Regions from separate parts of the Terribacillus sp. DMT04 genome, predicted to be linked through region 1. Evidence: a T-box and tRNA genes for the amino acid it is inferred to sense, from the RefSeq annotation. Region 1 holds a T-box; the other regions hold tRNA genes.
What was found. The T-box of region 1 lies ahead of serS (serine--tRNA ligase). A T-box ahead of a tRNA ligase gene usually reads a tRNA of that ligase, here a tRNA-Ser.
Positions count from the first base shown of each region.

Region 2: it encodes a tRNA-Ser, which carries the amino acid that the T-box ahead of serS (serine--tRNA ligase) is inferred to sense. The anticodon was not compared.
Region 3: it encodes a tRNA-Ser, which carries the amino acid that the T-box ahead of serS (serine--tRNA ligase) is inferred to sense. The anticodon was not compared.

Region 1 is NZ_CP077639.1:14,817-21,198, reverse strand. Features, by position in the region: gene serS (serine--tRNA ligase) at 192-1,466, opposite strand; T-box leader at 1,516-1,719, opposite strand; gene KS242_RS00075 (D-alanyl-D-alanine carboxypeptidase family protein) at 2,143-3,471, opposite strand; gene KS242_RS00070 (uracil-DNA glycosylase) at 3,579-4,259, opposite strand; gene KS242_RS00065 (TRAP transporter permease) at 4,328-6,382, opposite strand, start outside.
Region 2 is NZ_CP077639.1:893,708-900,089, forward strand. Features, by position in the region: rRNA gene KS242_RS04805 (23S ribosomal RNA) at 1-1,548, shown strand, start outside; rRNA gene rrf (5S ribosomal RNA) at 1,807-1,919, shown strand; tRNA gene KS242_RS04815 (tRNA-Asn) at 1,932-2,006, shown strand; tRNA gene KS242_RS04820 (tRNA-Ser) at 2,008-2,099, shown strand; tRNA gene KS242_RS04825 (tRNA-Glu) at 2,116-2,190, shown strand; tRNA gene KS242_RS04830 (tRNA-Val) at 2,215-2,290, shown strand; tRNA gene KS242_RS04835 (tRNA-Met) at 2,327-2,401, shown strand; tRNA gene KS242_RS04840 (tRNA-Asp) at 2,571-2,647, shown strand; tRNA gene KS242_RS04845 (tRNA-Phe) at 2,675-2,747, shown strand; tRNA gene KS242_RS04850 (tRNA-Tyr) at 2,756-2,841, shown strand; tRNA gene KS242_RS04855 (tRNA-Trp) at 2,843-2,916, shown strand; tRNA gene KS242_RS04860 (tRNA-His) at 2,935-3,007, shown strand; tRNA gene KS242_RS04865 (tRNA-Gly) at 3,081-3,155, shown strand; tRNA gene KS242_RS04870 (tRNA-Cys) at 3,163-3,236, shown strand; tRNA gene KS242_RS04875 (tRNA-Leu) at 3,252-3,333, shown strand; gene KS242_RS04880 (GNAT family N-acetyltransferase) at 3,891-4,349, shown strand; gene KS242_RS04885 (carbon starvation CstA family protein) at 4,519-5,979, opposite strand; gene KS242_RS04890 (NADP-dependent oxidoreductase) at 6,371-6,382, shown strand, end outside.
Region 3 is NZ_CP077639.1:906,599-912,980, forward strand. Features, by position in the region: gene KS242_RS04920 (ABC transporter ATP-binding protein) at 1-58, shown strand, start outside; gene KS242_RS04925 (ABC transporter permease) at 33-1,922, shown strand; rRNA gene rrf (5S ribosomal RNA) at 2,392-2,504, shown strand; tRNA gene KS242_RS04935 (tRNA-Asn) at 2,517-2,591, shown strand; tRNA gene KS242_RS04940 (tRNA-Ser) at 2,594-2,685, shown strand; tRNA gene KS242_RS04945 (tRNA-Glu) at 2,702-2,776, shown strand; tRNA gene KS242_RS04950 (tRNA-Val) at 2,801-2,876, shown strand; tRNA gene KS242_RS04955 (tRNA-Met) at 2,914-2,988, shown strand; tRNA gene KS242_RS04960 (tRNA-Asp) at 3,160-3,236, shown strand; tRNA gene KS242_RS04965 (tRNA-Phe) at 3,264-3,336, shown strand; tRNA gene KS242_RS04970 (tRNA-Tyr) at 3,345-3,430, shown strand; tRNA gene KS242_RS04975 (tRNA-Trp) at 3,432-3,505, shown strand; tRNA gene KS242_RS04980 (tRNA-His) at 3,524-3,596, shown strand; tRNA gene KS242_RS04985 (tRNA-Gly) at 3,670-3,744, shown strand; tRNA gene KS242_RS04990 (tRNA-Cys) at 3,752-3,825, shown strand; tRNA gene KS242_RS04995 (tRNA-Leu) at 3,841-3,922, shown strand; gene KS242_RS05000 (methyl-accepting chemotaxis protein) at 4,060-4,881, shown strand; gene KS242_RS05005 (VOC family protein) at 5,443-5,826, shown strand; gene KS242_RS05010 (aldo/keto reductase) at 5,921-6,382, opposite strand, start outside.

The sequences.
Region 1 (6,382 bases):
TGTACACTCTAGTGATGTCAAGAAAAAATGAAAAAATGGCGAAGGAGGGGGATTTGAACACCCGCGAGCCTTATTAGACCCCTGTCGGTTTTCAAGATCAATCGCTTCAGCCGAACTTGGGTACCCCTCCATGCTTTTGTCTCCAAAAACTATCTCACCATATTTTCTCTATCTCTGTCAAGAAACGAAGATTAGCGGATCTCTGTTTTGCCACCCATGTAAGATACCAATACTTCTGGTACTTTAATGGATCCATCTGCTTGCTGGTAGTTCTCCATAATTGCAGCAACTGTGCGTCCCAATGCCAAACCAGATCCATTCAATGTGTGCACAAATTCTGGTTTGCTCTTTTCATCACGTTTGAACCGAATGCCAGCACGGCGAGCTTGGAAGTCCTCGAAATTAGATACAGAAGAGATTTCCCGGTATGTGCCGCTGCTTGGCAGCCATACTTCTAAATCATACTTTTTCGCAGCAGTGAAACCAAGATCACCTGTGCACATGCTCATCACTCGATATGGCAGACCGAGCAGCTGTAAGACTTTTTCTGCATGACCAGTGATTTCTTCTAACACAGCATAAGAATCTTCTGGTTTAACGAACTGCACCAATTCTACCTTGTTAAACTGATGCTGGCGAATAAGGCCACGTGTATCACGGCCAGCAGAACCAGCTTCAGAACGGAAAGATGCACTGAACGCTGCAAACTTCTGCGGCAGCTGTTCCCCTTTTAAAATCTCTTCTCGATAATAGTTGGTAACAGGTACTTCTGCTGTTGGGATAAGGAAGTAATCCCATCCTTCTACCTTAAAGGCATCTTCCTCAAATTTCGGCAGCTGACCTGTTCCTGTCATGCTTGTTCTGTTTACCATATAAGGAGGCAGCATTTCTTCGTATCCATGTTCATCTGCATGAAGATCCATCATGAAGTTGATCAAAGCGCGCTCCAGACGTGCACCTAATCCTTTGTAATATACAAAGCGGCTTCCCGTCACTTTACCAGCACGTTCAAAATCAAGAATTTCTAAATCAGCAGCAAGATCCCAATGTGCTTTCTCTTCGAAATCTTTCTGCTTCACCTCGCCCCACATACGTGCTTCTACATTATCATCTTCAGATTCGCCTACAGGAACGCTCTCATGCGGAATATTCGGGATAGAGAGCAATAGCATATCCAGCTCGCTTTCCACCTCACGAAGCTCCTCATCATAAGCTTTGATTTGATCGCCTACTTCACGCATTTCCTTGATCTGTGCATCAGCATCTTGTTTCTCTTTCTTCAGTACAGCAATTTGTTTTGATACTTCATTGCGTTTTGCTTTCAGTTCTTCTGTCTCATTGATCAGCTTACGGCGACGTTCATCCAGGTCCCCGAACTTATCCAAGTCACTTAAATCTTCACCACGATTTGTAAGCTTCTGTTTTACTTCTTCAAAATTAGAGCGCAGATATTTCATATCCAGCATACATGCTTCCTCCTTTTTTCTTAAACAAAAAACACCCCGCCCCTTTAAAAAAAGGGACGAGATGTTTCACCCGCGATACCACCCTGATTGAAGACAAAAGAACTGTCTTCCGGCTCAACAAGATAACGGTTTGTACCGGGTATGTCTCCATACCGTTCCAGGATGGATTCACTCACAGCGCTGCATCGACTTTCACCAGCCGTCGACTCTCTCTAGCATGCTATGGGTTACTAGTTCCTATCATCACGTTGTTGTTATTCTTCCTAAAGAATAGCTAATTCCAGGTGATTATGCAAGTATGATATGCAATTCTGAATCTATCTTCCACAAAGAAAAGGTGATTTATACGTAAAAACCCCGAAAAGATGAACTCTCCGGGTTTTTTACTTATCTTTACGTTCCTAAACGGCTTTCTCCGCTTTTCTTTGATGTCCAGCTGCACAGACCAGAAACTGCGGTATAGGCGATAAATCCCTGCATGAGACAAAGCACCTCATTCCGGGCTTTCTCACCTATTCCTCCGTTTCTAACCGGTCTTCTCCGCTTTTCTTTTTGTCCAGCTGCACAAGCCAGGAACTAGAGGATAAGCAATGAATCTCTGCGTGGGGAAAATCACCCACTCCGTGCTCCCTTGCTTATCCTTACGTTCCTAAACGGCTTTCTCCGCTTTTCTTATTTAAAACCAGCCTTTAACTGTGTCTGCTACGCTAGTGAAGATGCCGGAGAAGAAGTCTCCGATGGCTCCTAGGGTAAGCATGAACCAGTTTGATTTTTCAACGTCTTCTGATGCGACGATGTCGACAGTGTAAGAGCCGCCGTTGATGTTTCCTAAGTCATCACCATCATAGACAAGTGTAGCTGTACCCACTTTATCGCCTTTTTTCACTGGAGCTACTAGCTCGTCATCTTTGTTCAGCTTGTCCTCATCGACTTTGAATTCAAGATGATATTTATCTTCTTCACCGTTCTTAACAGATGTTGTGATTGCATCTTTTGTTGCAATGGCTGCTGTATCTTCTTTTCCTTTTGCAACAGATATAGATTCATGGTCTTTGATTTCTGTGCCGGCTTTATAAAGCTCTGTTTGTTCAAACTGATTGAAGCCGTAATCCAGCAATTTCGCTGTTTCTTGGAAACGTGCTTCTTCGCTCGCTGTCTTCATCACAACAGTAATATATCGCTGTCCATTTCTTTCAGCTGTACCTGTAAAGCAGTAACCAGCTGCATCGGTGTGCCCTGTTTTTAAGCCATCCATGCCTTCATAGCCATATGCTTCTAGGTAGCCAGGCATATTCGGCAGCATCCAGTTCCAGTTTGTGATTTTTTTACCATCAAACTCTGTTTGTGTTGTGCCGGCAACTTCGAGTGCCTCCGGATGATCTTTGATTAGGTTATAAGCAAGAATACCAGTTGATCTGGCTGACATAAGGTTGTCATCGTTAGCTCCCGTTCCCTCAGGACGCTTATCACCAAGGTCAGAGTTAGCAAGACCAGAAGCATTAACGAATTTGTACTCTTTCATGCCGATTTCTTCGGCTTTATTGTTCATCATTTTGACGAATTCTGTTTCACTGCCAGCTACAAGTTCTGCTAACACGACAGTAGCAGCATTATCCGAGTAGATAGCCATTGCATTGTAAAGATCACGCACTGTGTAATCTTTGTCCTGTGTAAGCCCTGTACCGGAGAAATCCTTATTAGCTGAAATGGCATACGGATAATCGCTCACTTGCGTTGTTGTATCCCAGGAAATAGTCCCAGCTTCAATCGCATCTAAGATAAGATATTCCGACATCATTTTTGTCATACTTGCTGGAGGTAAAGTGAGATCAGGGTTCTTCGCATATAATATCTCACCAGAGTTGGCGTCTATTAGAATTGCGGATTCCGCTTCGATATTCAAGCTTCCCGCAGCTTGTGTGTCTAGTGGCTTTGCTGTAAAAGTGCTAAACGTAATCAGCATCGCGAATAAACCGATCATCGATGCTTTCAAAAGATGTTTCAAGTGTTTCTACCTCCACAAATATATAGAATCGTTATTTTATATCCTCGCTATTTTACCATATAGGGCAGCTAGAGGGGAACGTACTTTGTGACGATTCTACATTTTGTTCACAAGTCCGGCACACACCAATCAATTGGCTGCAGTTCATTGCTTTTCAATATGTCATTCGTTTTAGAAAATGGCTTGCTGCCAAAAAATCCGCGTCTTGCTGATAATGGGCTTGGGTGAACAGATGTGAGTGTATAATGCTTGTCGGTGTCTATCAGATTCCGTTTTTCCTGTGCATGTTTTCCCCATAAGATAAAGACAACTGGATCTTGCTTGTCATTGAGTGACTGAATTACACGATCGGTGAAATGTTCCCAGCCTTTGCCGCGATGAGATGCAGCTTGATGTGCTTCTACTGTTAACGCCGTATTTAAGAGAAGCACACCTTGCTCAGCCCAGTGCTTCAGATAGCCGTGATTTGGGATGGAACATCCAATATCGTCAGCTAGTTCTTTATAAATATTTACAAGTGATCTTGGCACTTTCACTTCTGGCTGGACTGAAAAGCTGAGTCCATGTGCTTGATTTGGACCGTGATACGGGTCCTGCCCAAGAATCACGACCTTTGTCTGCTGGAAAGATGTCATCTGCAAAGCTTCGTATATATGATGCATATCTGGATAAATTGTCCGTTCCTGATAAGCCGTTTTTAGAAAGATTCGTAGTTTCTGGTAATACTCCTTATCAAATTCATCTTGCAATATCTCCTGCCAGTCATTATCAATCATTTGTTTTACCATACTTTTCACCTCCCGGCCATTGTACCAAACCTATACCCGGATTACCCGAAAGAAAAAGCCACCTTCCATTAAGAAGATGGCTTTGTTACAGGCACATTCCATTCGGAACGTTTAACGAAGTACTGAATGGCAATCAATGCTGCAAAAGTAATAATACCTGCTATTCCTGTCCATAGATTCGGATAAATGAGCACCAGACCTCCAATTATAGCTGCAAATCGCTCTACGATATGTAACTTTCGGTACCAGTAGCCGATAATTCCCGCTCCAATACTAATCATACCGAGAAACGCTGTGAGGAAGATCCAAATAACATGCAGATAGTTACCATCTATATCATAGAGTAATAACTGTGGCTCCAGTACGAACATGTACGGAATGATAAAGGCAGCAATGGATAACTTCGCAGAGTTCAGTCCGGTAGCAATCGGTCTTCCTCCAGACATTCCTGCTGCTGCAAATGCCGCCAGCGCTACAGGTGGAGTGATATCCGCCATAATACCGAAATAGAACACAAACATATGAGCCGATAAATCATTTACACCTAGTAAGATAATTGCCGGAGCTGCAATTGTTGATGTAATAATATAGTTGGCCGTTGTTGGGGCTCCCATCCCTAAAATTAAACTTGCAATCATCGTAAAGAACAATGTTAACAGCAATTTCTCATTAGCCAAGTCGACAAGGCTGTTCGCCAAGCTTAGCCCAAGGCCTGTTTTTGTCACAACAGCAACAATGATTCCGGCTGCAGCTGTTGCTGCGATAACACTTAGAGCTGTTCTTGCTCCTTCGGCTAATGCCTGAATCGTATCAATGAAATTCTCATCGAAAAAGTAACTAACAATAACTGTAACCAGAGCGGCCACTATTAAAGCTGTTTCAATTGATATTCCGTTTGTCACTGCACCGTATATAAGATAAGCAGCGAAGGCTGCCGCAAACACAATTGGATAAAGGTGTTTGTAACGTTCTTTCCGCAGTAAACCAATTAAAATACATGTAATAATACCATATACCGCAGCGCGCATAATACTTAAACCAGAACTCAAATAAAACACCATGGCGACGATGGGGAGAAGCAGATAAAGGTTTTGCAGCACTTCTTTCTTATTTGGCATCTCTTCTTTCTTTAATCCGCGCAGTCCCGTTTTCTTCGCTTCAAAATGAGTCATAATCCAGATACCCGAGAAGTAAAGAATGGCTGGGATGATTGCTGCTTTGGCAATCGTCCAGTAGCTTACTCCAATGAATTCGACCATTAAGAAGGCTGCTGCCCCCATGATGGGCGGCATAATTTGTCCTCCTGTAGATGAGGATGCTTCCACAGCTCCTGCAAAGTTCTTCGAATAACCAAGTCGCTTCATCATCGGAATTGTGAATGATCCCGATGTCACAACGTTAGCAACAGAACTCCCGCTTACTGTCCCTTGCAAAGCACTTGAGAAGATGGCAACCTTTGCTGGACCGCCAATTCTTCTGCCGGCAATAACCAACGCCAAGTCATTAAAGTACTGTCCAACACCAGTCTTAACAAGAAAGGCCCCAAACAGCAAGAATAGAAATATGTATGTAGCTGATACACCAATTGGAGTGCCTAAGATTCCTTGTGTTGTAAAGAATAGTGACTGTACCAAAGTATCAACGTCCACACCTGGATGCAACAGGAATCCCGGCATTTGCCGTCCCCAATACGCATAAGCCAAGAAAGCGACTGCGATGATGACAATCGGCAGACCGACCGTCCGACGTGTTGCTTCTAATACAAGAAGGACAGCCAGCGTGCCAACGGCGAAGTCCATCGTTGTAATCTGTCCGGCTTGTGATATTATCTCATTGTACATCACCGGCCAATAAGCACCTACGACGAATCCAAGAACAGCCAGCAGATAATCATACCAAGCTATTTTTGTCCGGCTGCTTTTCTTAGAAGCTGGAAAAAGCAGAAATATTAATACAAGGCCGAAACCTAAGTGAATGGAACGGTGAATCTGGGTAGGAATATTTCCGTAAGTTGATGTATACAGCTGATAAATGGAGAAAGCAAGTAACCCATAAAAGACAATCAAGCTCATGAATCCAGCAAGTCTTCGGAAATTCGATTCGGAGTCATATTTCTCAATCAG
Region 2 (6,382 bases), 880 kb from region 1:
GGGTTAGTCGGGGCCTAAGCCGAGGCCGAAAGGCGTAGGCGATGGACAACAGGTTGATATTCCTGTACCACCTAAATCCGCTTGAACGATGGGGGGACGCAGGAGGATAAGGAAAGCGCGCTGCTGGTTATGCGCGTCCAAGCCGTGAGGAAGTTGAGCAGGCAAATCCACTCAACAATATTCCAGGCGGTTATGGGGAGGGAAATTTAGTACCGAAGTTCCTGATTTCACACTGCCAAGAAAAGCCTCTAGTGAGGAAATAGGTGCCCGTACCGCAAACCGACACAGGTAGGCACGGTGAGTAACCGAAGATGATCGGGAGAACTCTCGTTAAGGAACTCGGCAAAATGACCCCGTAACTTCGGGAGAAGGGGTGCTTCTTTTTAGGAGAAGCCGCAGTGAAAAGGCCCAAGCGACTGTTTAGCAAAAACACAGGTCTCTGCAAAGCCGTAAGGCGAAGTATAGGGGCTGACACCTGCCCGGTGCTGGAAGGTTAAGGGGAATGGTTAGGGACTTCGTCCCGAAGCTGTGAACCGAAGCCCCAGTAAACGGCGGCCGTAACTATAACGGTCCTAAGGTAGCGAAATTCCTTGTCGGGTAAGTTCCGACCCGCACGAAAGGTGCAACGACTTGGGCACTGTCTCAACGAGAGACCCGGTGAAATTATACTATGCGTGAAGATGCGCATTACCCGCGACAGGACGGAAAGACCCCGTGGAGCTTTACTGTAGCCTGATATGGAATGTTGGTACAGCTTGTACAGGATAGGTGGGAGCCTTAGAAACCGGAGCGCTAGCTTCGGTGGAGGCATCCGTGGGATACCACCCTGGCTGTATTGACATTCTAACCCAGAACCGTTATCCGGTTCGGAGACAGTGTCAGGTGGGCAGTTTGACTGGGGCGGTCGCCTCCCAAAGAGTAACGGAGGCGCCCAAAGGTTCCCTCAGAATGGTTGGAAATCATTCGTAGCGTGCAAAGGCAGAAGGGAGCTTGACTGCGAGACCTACAAGTCGAGCAGGGACGAAAGTCGGGCTTAGTGATCCGGCGGTGCCGTATGGAAGGGCCGTCGCTCAACGGATAAAAGCTACCCCGGGGATAACAGGCTTATCTCCCCCAAGAGTCCACATCGACGGGGAGGTTTGGCACCTCGATGTCGGCTCATCGCATCCTGGGGCTGTAGTCGGTCCCAAGGGTTGGGCTGTTCGCCCATTAAAGCGGTACGCGAGCTGGGTTCAGAACGTCGTGAGACAGTTCGGTCCCTATCCGTCGTGGGCGTTGGAAGTTTGAGAGGAGCTGTCCTTAGTACGAGAGGACCGGGATGGACGCACCGCTGGTGCACCAGTTGTTCCGCCAGGAGCATAGCTGGGTAGCTACGTGCGGAAGGGATAAGTGCTGAAAGCATCTAAGCATGAAGCCCCCCTCAAGATGAGACTTCCCATCATTTTAAATGAGTAAGATCCCTCAGAGACGATGAGGTAGATAGGTTCGAGGTGGAAGCGTGGTGACACGTGCAGCTGACGAATACTAATCGATCGAGGACTTAACTAAAAACGAAAAGCGAAAGAAACCGTTTAGAAACGGAGGAATAAGTGAGAAAGCCCGGAGTGAAGTGTATTTCTTCACGCAGGGATTTATCGCTTAAGCCGTAGTTTCTGGTTTCTGTAGCTGGATCTAGCTCAACGCAGCTAGAACTTAGTAAGTCAACGCCAAAGACCAAGCACTCCGGTGCTTGGCAGCGCATGAGATGTAAAAGCATGAAGTTTCTTATCTAGTTTTGAGGGTTCATCCAATTGAATTCTTGATTTGTCTGGTGGTAATAGCGAAGAGGTCACACCTGTTCCCATGCCGAACACAGCAGTTAAGCTCTTCAGCGCCGATGGTAGTTGGGTTCGCCCTGCGAGAGTAGGACGCTGCCAGGCAATCTTGATTATTCCACAGTAGCTCAGTGGTAGAGCTATCGGCTGTTAACCGATCGGTCGCAGGTTCGAATCCTGCCTGTGGAGCCATGGAGAGCTGTCCGAGTGGCCGAAGGAGCACGATTGGAAATCGTGTAGACTGTTAACGCGGTCTCGAGGGTTCGAATCCCTCGCTCTCCGCCATAAGACTTACATAGATGGCCCGTTGGTCAAGCGGTTAAGACACCGCCCTTTCACGGCGGTAACACGGGTTCGAATCCCGTACGGGTCACCATTATACTTTATCAAGACCAATCCTGGAGGATTAGCTCAGCTGGGAGAGCATCTGCCTTACAAGCAGAGGGTCGGCGGTTCGAGCCCGTCATCCTCCACCATATGAATTTAACTTCATATCTATTACCTTTTATTATCGCGGGGTGGAGCAGGGGTAGCTCGTCGGGCTCATAACCCGAAGGTCGCAGGTTCAAATCCTGCCCCCGCAACCATATTAGTTCACTTTCTACGTCGGCTTGCTTCTTAGCAGTGAACAAGGGGAGTACTCGAAGAGTGCAACCATATTATCTTTTAAAGGGAGTACCTGAAAGGTGCAACCATATTAGTTCACTTTCTACGTCGACTTGCTTCTTAGCTAGTGAAATTGATAATCTATTAAGTGGTCCGGTAGTTCAGTTGGTTAGAATGCCTGCCTGTCACGCAGGAGGTCGCGGGTTCGAGTCCCGTCCGGACCGCCACTTATACAACATGTATATCTTATGTATGGCTCGGTAGCTCAGTCGGTAGAGCAACGGACTGAAAATCCGTGTGTCGGCGGTTCGATTCCGTCCCGAGCCACTCTAATCGGAGGGATAGCGAAGTTGGCCAAACGCGGCGGACTGTAAATCCGCTCCCATCGGGTTCGTAGGTTCGAGTCCTACTCCCTCCACCATAGGGGTATAGTTCAATGGTAGAACAACGGTCTCCAAAACCGTCGATGTGGGTTCAACTCCTACTACCCCTGCCATTTTATTTTAATTCTATGGCGGTCGTGGCGAAGTGGTTAACGCACCGGATTGTGGCTCCGGCATTCGTGGGTTCAATCCCCATCGATCGCCCTCTATATAGCTTTTAGGCTATAGCCAAGAAAAAGGGTAGGATTCCTAGTGGAATCCTATGCCTATATCTTATGCGAAAGTAGTTCAGTGGTAGAACACCACCTTGCCAAGGTGGGGGTCGCGGGTTCGAATCCCGTCTTTCGCTCCATAATATTGGCGGCATAGCCAAGTGGTAAGGCAAAGGTCTGCAACACCTTGACCACCGGTTCAAATCCGGTTGCCGCCTCCATTGCATTTGCAATATGCCGGTGTGGCGGAATTGGCAGACGCGCACGACTCAAAATCGTGTTCCGCAAGGAGTGCCGGTTCGACCCCGGCCACCGGTATCATCAGACAGTATGCCAAAGCTGTCAAATTAAGACGCTAACGTTAAGTTAGGGTCTTTTTTGCGTTCAATTATTTATTAAAAGATATAGATGGGACGTATACTATGTATCAGGTCAAGCAGTTTCTCTTACTAGGGTAAAGAACTTTGAAGAGGATTATTCTATGTAAAAAGTGAAGATAAATTATCGAAGTAATTTCCGGGAGATAATAAACATAGATTTTAGGAATGAGTTTGGATTCACTTGATAGAACGATGTAAATATCCTCCTCTTCATTACTAGTTACAGGAGTATCAAATTTAGGTGCATAGGTTTACTTAAGAGCTGTTATAACTGCTGCTGCTGATTCATTAGAAAGTGCTTTTGTATAGTTAGTTCTTGATTTATTAAGTAGTAGCAATAATGCAGATTTGTATTATAAAAGCGTTGTTTGATTGAGCTTGTGAATTTTCCTGCGTTTTTCTGTTTTGTCCCGCTTAAGTAAAACCGTTAAGCTATTCGTCATGTTTATTTACTCAGAAATTTTAGCTGTTAATATTATCTGGAGGAGAATGTGTATGGCTCAAATATCAATTCAGGAATTAACTGTAAAAAATATGTATGCATGTCTAAACCTAAAGCTAGCAGAGGATCAAGTTGCTCGAATTGCTCCTAATGTCTACTCTATTGCAGAGTCTAAGGTACATTCCAATTTTACACCGTACGCCATACATTTGGATGATGAAGTTATAGGTTTTGTGATAACGGAATATGATCCAGACGAGATTGAAGAAAGGAAGCATTGGATTCCTAGATTTATGATTGATGTCTCTTATCAAAGAAAAGGATACGGGAAAGAGGCAATGCAGCAAGTCATAGATATGCTTAATAAGAATGATGACTGTCATTATATTGGTCTTTCAACAGAACCAGATAATTATTCGGCACTTCGATTTTATGAATCACTTGGATTCATAAACACAGGCGAGTTGTTAGAGGAAAGTGAAACTATTTTACTTTTAAAAGTTAGTCGGTAACCTTTGATAAATATCTTATTAGAAAGATAAAGTGAACAATAGCATTCTTCAACAAACTGCAGTACTTTAGTCTGAGAATATTTATTAAGGCGTTTGCTAAACAAGCATCCTCTCTTACCTATAAGAACAAAAGGAGTTAGGTGAATGCGCTCACCTAACTCCTTTTTAATTAATTGATTTTCTCAGCTTTACGAAGAGGAAGTACTTCCATATCGACAGCTAAGTTTTCTTTTCTATTTTTGCTTCCTTTCCAGAAGAACAGAGCAGTGATGATGGCTGTTATGATAATACCTCCTGTATGTGCTGTCCCATAGGATAAGCCAAAACCGAGATTACTATCGTAAAGGATGTAAGTTAACACCATATCAGTAATGAATAACGCTGGAAGTAAGGCGATGAAGTAGTTTTTCTTTTTCACAAACAGATACATGGTGCCGATCCAAAGAGCAAGTGCTGCCGTTCCTTGGTTGGCAAATGAGAAATAGCGCCATAAGAGATTAAAATCAATGGTTGTTAACCAGTAGGAAACTACAAACATCGGAATCGCAATCGCTAACCGTTTTGCTGTTTTGGTCTGGCTTATATTGATGTAATCGGCAATAATATTTCGTGCTGCTCGGAACGCTGTATCACCAGAGGTAATTGGTAACACTACTGCACCAAGAACGGCTATTGTACCGCCAACCGCTCCTAGTAAGGTCATGGAGATTTCACTAACTACCAGGGAAGCTGTACCCTCATTTATTAACCCTTGCAGACTTTGTCCATCAAAGATTGTCATTGCGGCGGCTGCCCATATCATTGCGATAACACCTTCGGCAATCATCATGCCGTAAAAAATATAACGTCCTTGTTTTTCATTTTGTGTTGTTCTTGAGATAAGTGGAGATTGTGTTGCGTGAAATCCTGATAATGCACCACAAGTAATTGTTAAGAATAGTATCGGAAATATGGGTGAATTAGCCGGGTGCATATTTGTTAATGATAATTCAGGGATTGAATAGCCTTTAATTAATAACGCGGCACCTACAGCGATTGTACCAATAATTAATAGAGCTCCAAAATACGGATAGACGCGCCCAATAATCTTATCAATTGGGAGAATAGTAGATAAAAAATAATAAGCAAAGATAACGAGAATAATAGCTACTAAAGCAACCCTGCCATCAATTAAATTATGCAATAGTGAGGCTGGTGTTGTAACAAATACGGTACCAACCAGCAATAAAAGCAGTAAAGCAAAAACGTTCACTAAATGACGGGAAACTTTGCCTAGAAACTTTCCGGCAAGTTCCGGAATATGAGCACCTCTATTACGAATGGAGATCATGCCAGTTAAGTAATCATGTACTGCTCCAGCAAAGATTGAACCAAGTACAATCCATAAGAATGCTGCAGGGCCGTACAATGCGCCCATAATGGGACCAAAGATAGGACCAGTACCGGCTATATTTAGTAATTGGATTAATGCATTTTTCTGTTTGTTCATTGGTACATAATCGACACCGTCCTTATTAGCATATGCTGGTGTCTGTCGTTGTTCATTCGGTCCAAATACCTTCTCAACGTACTTTCCATACGTGAAATACGCAGCAACCAATGCTAGTATCGCTACAAAAAAAGTAATCATATTGTTCCCCTCCATCAATACATTTGTAAACGTTTTCATCATTATATTATAAAAGACATTCAAAAATCCAGTTATTTTAAGCATCAATTATTTTAATGTATGAAGAGCATATTTTTTGCGGCGCACATTCTTAAGGAGAAATGATTTGTACATGCAATTGAAGATACAGAGGTTGACATGTAAGAGACCGCTTTTATGTTGAATTATCGCCTTAAGCACTTTAGTTTAATTTCGAGTTGTATAAAGCTACAATAATAATTGTATTTAAATATATATACAGGATAGATAAACTTAATTAGATTTTAGGAAGCTTTGAGAAAAGGAATGACTTTTTAGGAAGCAACTAATACTAGATCTTGCAGATATATCTTGTAAAAAGGGAGTGCTAATGATGCGTGCAATT
Region 3 (6,382 bases), 890 kb from region 1:
TGATATGCTTTCACTGATGGGGGGAGATGGCAATGACTTTTCGTCAGTTCGCGTTTAGGAACGTATTACGCAACAAGCGACTGTATATTGCATATTTCCTCAGCAGTCTGTTTACGGTAATGGTATTCTTCACTTTTGCCATCTTTGCATTCCATCCAGCTTTTTCAGGAGGCTCTATTAATAAGAATGTAATGATCGGAATGGCTGCTTCTGGCGGAATCATTTATGTGTTTTCTTTCTTCTTTATTCTCTATTCAATGAGCGCTTTCATTCAATCGAGAAAGAAAGAATTTGGTTTGCTAATTAATCTTGGTGCTTCAAACAAGCAAATTCGGATTATGGTATTTTTGGAGAATATCTTAATTGGATTCTTTTCTACAGTTGGCGGAATTTTAGCTGGTTTGGTTTTTGCAAAAGCGATTCTTTTAATTGCGGAAAATGTACTAATCATTGACGAATCGCTCGATTTTTATTTTCCTATGCTTGCGATTGTGGTGACATTTGTCAGCTTTATGCTCCTGTTTTTCTGTATCTCCATGTTTGTTGCATTCATTTTGCGCACAAATAAATTGGTAGATTTGATTAAAGGTGATAAGCAATCCAAAGGAGAACCAAAAGCGTCTATTGTTCTTTCCATACTTGCAGCTTTACTACTTTTCGCAGGATATGGTACCGCTTTGGCTGTGAAGGGGTTTGGAGTTGTTGCAGCCATGATACCAGTGATCATCGTTGTTACACTGGGGACGTATATTTTATTTACCCAATTGAGTGTGTATTGCATCCGTCTTTTAAAAGATAACAAGTCCATCTTTTGGCGCAAAACAAATATGTTGTTTTTCTCTGATTTATCTTTCCGAATGAAGGACAATGCCAGAACCTTCTTTATGGTGGCGATTATATCAACGGTTGCATTTAGTGCGATTGGAGCACTGTATGGATTTCAGTCGTACCTCACCAAAGGAGTAAAGGAGATGAATCCTTACACCTATACGTATAGTCCGTTTTTGGATGACAGCAAAGAAGTAATTGAAAACGATTTGGAGCAAGTTAATACAATCTTGGAAGAAGAAAACGTAGACGCCGAAATGGAATTGGCAGAGCTCGGCTATTTTGACACAACAGAAGATTTTACGGTTTTAATCGCGAAAGCATCGGTTTACAATCGCTTTGCGGCTTTGATTGACGAAAAGGAGATTCATCCTGAGGATAACGAAGCAATCATAATTGAGCAGAGTGATGCGATGATGACGCAGCAAAAAGCAAGTGAAGTACTGATGAAATCGACGGTCCCATTACAAGATGGCCAGGAGATCCAACCAAGCACTGTTATTAAATCTGCTGTATTAGCTGAAGTGAATGGCTACTATGTCGTAAGCGACGCTGTTTATGAACAGCTGACATTACCAGTTAGAACGGAGACAAATGCGGTATGGCAAGCAAATGGAACAAACGAAGAGCAAGTTATACAGGCGGGAGAAAAATTAGCGCAGCAAGTGGAGCATAAGGTGTTTTCTGTTGATTACGCACTCTATGAAATCAATAAAGCATATGGACCGATTCTATTTATTGGCTTGTTTATTGGCATTGTATTCTTTGTTTCAGCTGGGAGCTTTCTTTATTTCCGACTATTCATGGATATAGATGAAGAAAAGCGCAAGTTCCGCTCGATTGCCAAAATTGGATTAACACAATCTGAGCTGAAGAAAGTCGTTACACGACAGATTGCCATTTTGTTCTTCTCGCCAATTGTTGTCGCGCTTATCCACGGTGCCGTAGCGCTAACTGCATTATCGCGCTTGTTTAACTACAATCTAACTGCAGAAGCTGGCTTTGTATTAGGAAGCTTCGCATTCATCCAGGTAATTTATTTCTTGGTTGTACGATTCTTCTACGTGAAACAAGTGGAGAAGATGATACTTTAAGAAAGGCTTCTTTTTAAAGTGAAGTGTGTATTACGTAGTAAGCGAAACTGAAAGCTGCTGGTATATTGTGTCCAGCGGCTTTTTCTATTGCAGGTACAAGCCTATTCTTAAAATAGGGAAGAGAGCAGGAACTTCTAACTATTCGGCGAGAAGCAGTACGAGCAGCAGTACGAGAATCACTTTGACTGGAAAAGAAGCAAAAGTAGTCAGTGCAGGAATATACAGTTACAAATGTACGAAAAGAGACTGTTACCAGATTTACATCATATATAAAAAAGTGTTGCGTATTTTGGACGTGCAGTATATTATAGTTAAGGTTGTTATATAAAGACTTTGTTAAGTCAGTCGACTTAGCAAAATGCACGTCAGAACAAAAAATAACTTTTCTTAAAAAAACTATTGCATTTCGTCTTTAGAGCATATATAATATAATTTGTCCTTGAGAAAAGGCAACAAGATACATAAGAGGTCTGGTGGTAATAGCGAAGAGGTCACACCTGTTCCCATGCCGAACACAGTAGTTAAGCTCTTCAGCGCCGATGGTAGTTGGGTTCGCCCTGCGAGAGTAGGACGCTGCCAGGCAATCTCGATCATTCCACAGTAGCTCAGTGGTAGAGCTATCGGCTGTTAACCGATCGGTCGCAGGTTCGAATCCTGCCTGTGGAGCCATTGGAGAGCTGTCCGAGTGGTCGAAGGAGCACGATTGGAAATCGTGTAGGCTGCTAACGCGGTCTCGAGGGTTCGAATCCCTCGCTCTCCGCCATAAGACTTACATAAATGGCCCGTTGGTCAAGCGGTTAAGACACCGCCCTTTCACGGCGGTAACACGGGTTCGAATCCCGTACGGGTCACCATTATACTTTATTAAGACCAATCCTGGAGGATTAGCTCAGCTGGGAGAGCATCTGCCTTACAAGCAGAGGGTCGGCGGTTCGAGCCCGTCATCCTCCACCATATGATTTAACTTCATATCTATATTACCTTTTATTATCGCGGGGTGGAGCAGGGGTAGCTCGTCGGGCTCATAACCCGAAGGTCGCAGGTTCAAATCCTGCCCCCGCAACCATATTAGTTCACTTTCTACGTCGGCTTGCTTCTTAGCAGTGAACATGGGGAGTACTCGAAGAGTGCAACCATTATTATCTTTTAAAATGGAGTACCTGAAAGGTGCAACCATTACAGTTCACTTTCTACGTTGATTTACTTCTTAGCTAGTGAAATTGATAATCTATTAAGTGGTCCGGTAGTTCAGTTGGTTAGAATGCCTGCCTGTCACGCAGGAGGTCGCGGGTTCGAGTCCCGTCCGGACCGCCACTTATACAACATGTATATGTTACATATGGCTCGGTAGCTCAGTCGGTAGAGCAACGGACTGAAAATCCGTGTGTCGGCGGTTCGATTCCGTCCCGAGCCACTCTAATCGGAGGGATAGCGAAGTTGGCCAAACGCGGCGGACTGTAAATCCGCTCCCATCGGGTTCGTAGGTTCGAGTCCTACTCCCTCCACCATAGGGGTATAGTTCAATGGTAGAACAACGGTCTCCAAAACCGTCGATGTGGGTTCAACTCCTACTACCCCTGCCATTTTATTTTAATTCTATGGCGGTCGTGGCGAAGTGGTTAACGCACCGGATTGTGGCTCCGGCATTCGTGGGTTCAATCCCCATCGATCGCCCTCTATATAGCTTTCAGGCTATAGCCAAGAAACAGGTAAGGATTCCAACCGGAATCCGATACCTTAAGTTTATGCGAAAGTAGTTCAGTGGTAGAACACCACCTTGCCAAGGTGGGGGTCGCGGGTTCGAATCCCGTCTTTCGCTCCATAATATTGGCGGCATAGCCAAGTGGTAAGGCAAAGGTCTGCAACACCTTGACCACCGGTTCAAATCCGGTTGCCGCCTCCATTGCATTTATAACATGCCGGTGTGGCGGAATTGGCAGACGCGCACGACTCAAAATCGTGTTCCGCAAGGAGTGCCGGTTCGACCCCGGCCACCGGTATCACAAGGCATTATGCCTTAGAAAGGACTTAGGATAATTATTCCTAAGTCCTTTTTTTATTTGTAAAATTTCTCAGCTGCTTAACAAACAAACTTAGCATGTAGGTAAGGTAAAAAAAGAAATGGGGACAACTTCATATGTTACAAAGAGTCGATTCTTTAGATAGTATTATTGCTATTATTCCTGTAATAAAAGCTTCCGTACCAGCAGATTTATCAATAGCAGTATGTGATTTACAAAAGTTCGTTGCCTACTTTCCTGGTGAAGAGATTGATCTGAATATAAAGAAGGGACAAGAACTTAATCCTAAAGAACCGTTAGCTATAGCTATAAGAGAAGATCGTTATTTACAAGAAAATGTACCAGCAGATTTTTATGGCTTTGAGTTTACTGGTACCGCCAATCCGGTACAGGATAGAAAAGGTAACATTATTGGAGGAATTGCAGTTCAATTAAGAAGGCAAACAGAATTGAGAACGATTGCAGACCAAATTTCAATCTCTCTTTCTCAAGCAAATGAACAAATTGATCAGATTAAATCAGGTTCAGCTTCTTTAGAGAGTCACTCCCACGAGTTGCTCAAGCAATCGCACAAAGCTGGTGAAGATGTCAGTCAAACAGCTGAAGTCTTGACTATTATTAAGCAAGTGGCAGATCAGACGAATTTATTAGGATTAAACGCTGCCATTGAAGCTGCGCGTGCCAAGGAATATGGTAAAGGATTTGAAGTTGTAGCCAAAGAAATACGTAAATTATCTAATGAAACTGTTGCATCAACAGACTCTATCAATAAAACAATGAATCAAATGCAACAAACAGCCCAGCAGATGGGAATTTATATAGAAAAGGTAGCAGCTGTTGGAGAAGAACAAGCAAATTCCATTAAACAGACATCCGCTTTTATCGAAGAAATTAAAGTAATGGCAGATAAGCTGAATCAGTTTGCGAATAAGTTGTAGATTTAAAAATCAATATTTTTATAATAAACTGATTGTTATATAAGGGAGGAGAGAACTATAATTTAGTTCTCTTTCCCCCCTTAGTTTTTAAAGCTCAATCATGATTTAGCAGAGGCTTCTTTAACTTGAACAACCACTAGTTCGCAGTGGAAATCAACATTTATAGAACTAACAACACATGGAAGATTCACTTAAAATCAGATGCCACAGAAGATGTTTTGATGCAAGCATAGTTCCTGTTTGACAGAAACTGCTTGTTACAAGGCAATGCAATAAAGAAAATTTATGAGCTTACTTGTACAGGTGATAAAGGTAATTACTTTTGCCTTAAGAGCGGAGAGCATAAACACTTGATGGAGCATATAGGAGTTCAGCGTGAAGTGAAGGATGTCACTTCTGTTAAAATGAACCTTATATCGCTTATTGATAAATGCTTTGAAATTTTTGTGGTTGAGGAATCCTAGGGAGTAAGTTTCAAGTTATTATTTAAAAAGAGCTTCTATCTATAGTAAGATTACAAATGCGTCACAACATAATATACACCAAGGAGGAGAAAGAATCTTGAAAATAATTGTTACCAGTCTATTTGTTAATGATCAAGCCAAGGCATTGACATTTTACTCCGAAATACTAGGCTTTACAAAAAAGAATGACGTCCCCGCAGGAGAATACAGATGGCTAACACTAGTTTCTTCAGATGATCAAGGAGGTACCGAGCTTTTACTCGAACCAAATATTCATCCCGCCGCAAAAGAATATCAGACGAAAATCTTTTCTGAAGGTATACCAGCGACCATGTTTGGGGTTGCTGATATACATCAAGAGTACAAACAGTTAAAGGAAAAAGGCGTGGTATTCACGATGGAACCGACAAAGGTGGGAGAAAACACGATTGCTGTTTTCGATGATACATGTGGTAATCTTATTCAGTTATTGCAGCAATAACTGCAAAAATGTTGTGATAAATCCAAGCTGCATTATAAGTTAATTGATAAAATACCAAAATAGAGCCTTATAAGGCTCTATTTTGGTATTTTAATTAGTCATCCAACCCCATCGACTGCTTATACCCTTCCAAATAAGGCATTTCTACTGGGCTTCCTTTTTCGAAGGAGCTCATGGCGCGGTGCCAGTTTGGGTAGAGAGGTGCTGGTCGTGCTGCTGACTCAATTAGGTTGTGTTCTTCTTGGGTCAGTTGCATGTCAAAGGAATCGATGTTTTCTTTTAATTGTTGTTCATTGCGGGCTGCTATAACAATTGGGCCGACGTTTGGACGGTCTTTAGTCCAGGTGTAAGCGATTTGCGGTACGGATGCGTTATGGTTGGATGCAACTTCTTCGAGTGCATCGATTACTTTGTAAAGGCGTTCTTCATCCTGTACCCAAGGCTCTGGCCAGCCTCCGCCTTGGCGGGTGTTTTCTGGTGCTGTTTTATTGCGTCCTATTTTACCATTAAGAAGACCTTCACCAAGCGGGCTCCAGATCATGTTGCCGATACCAAG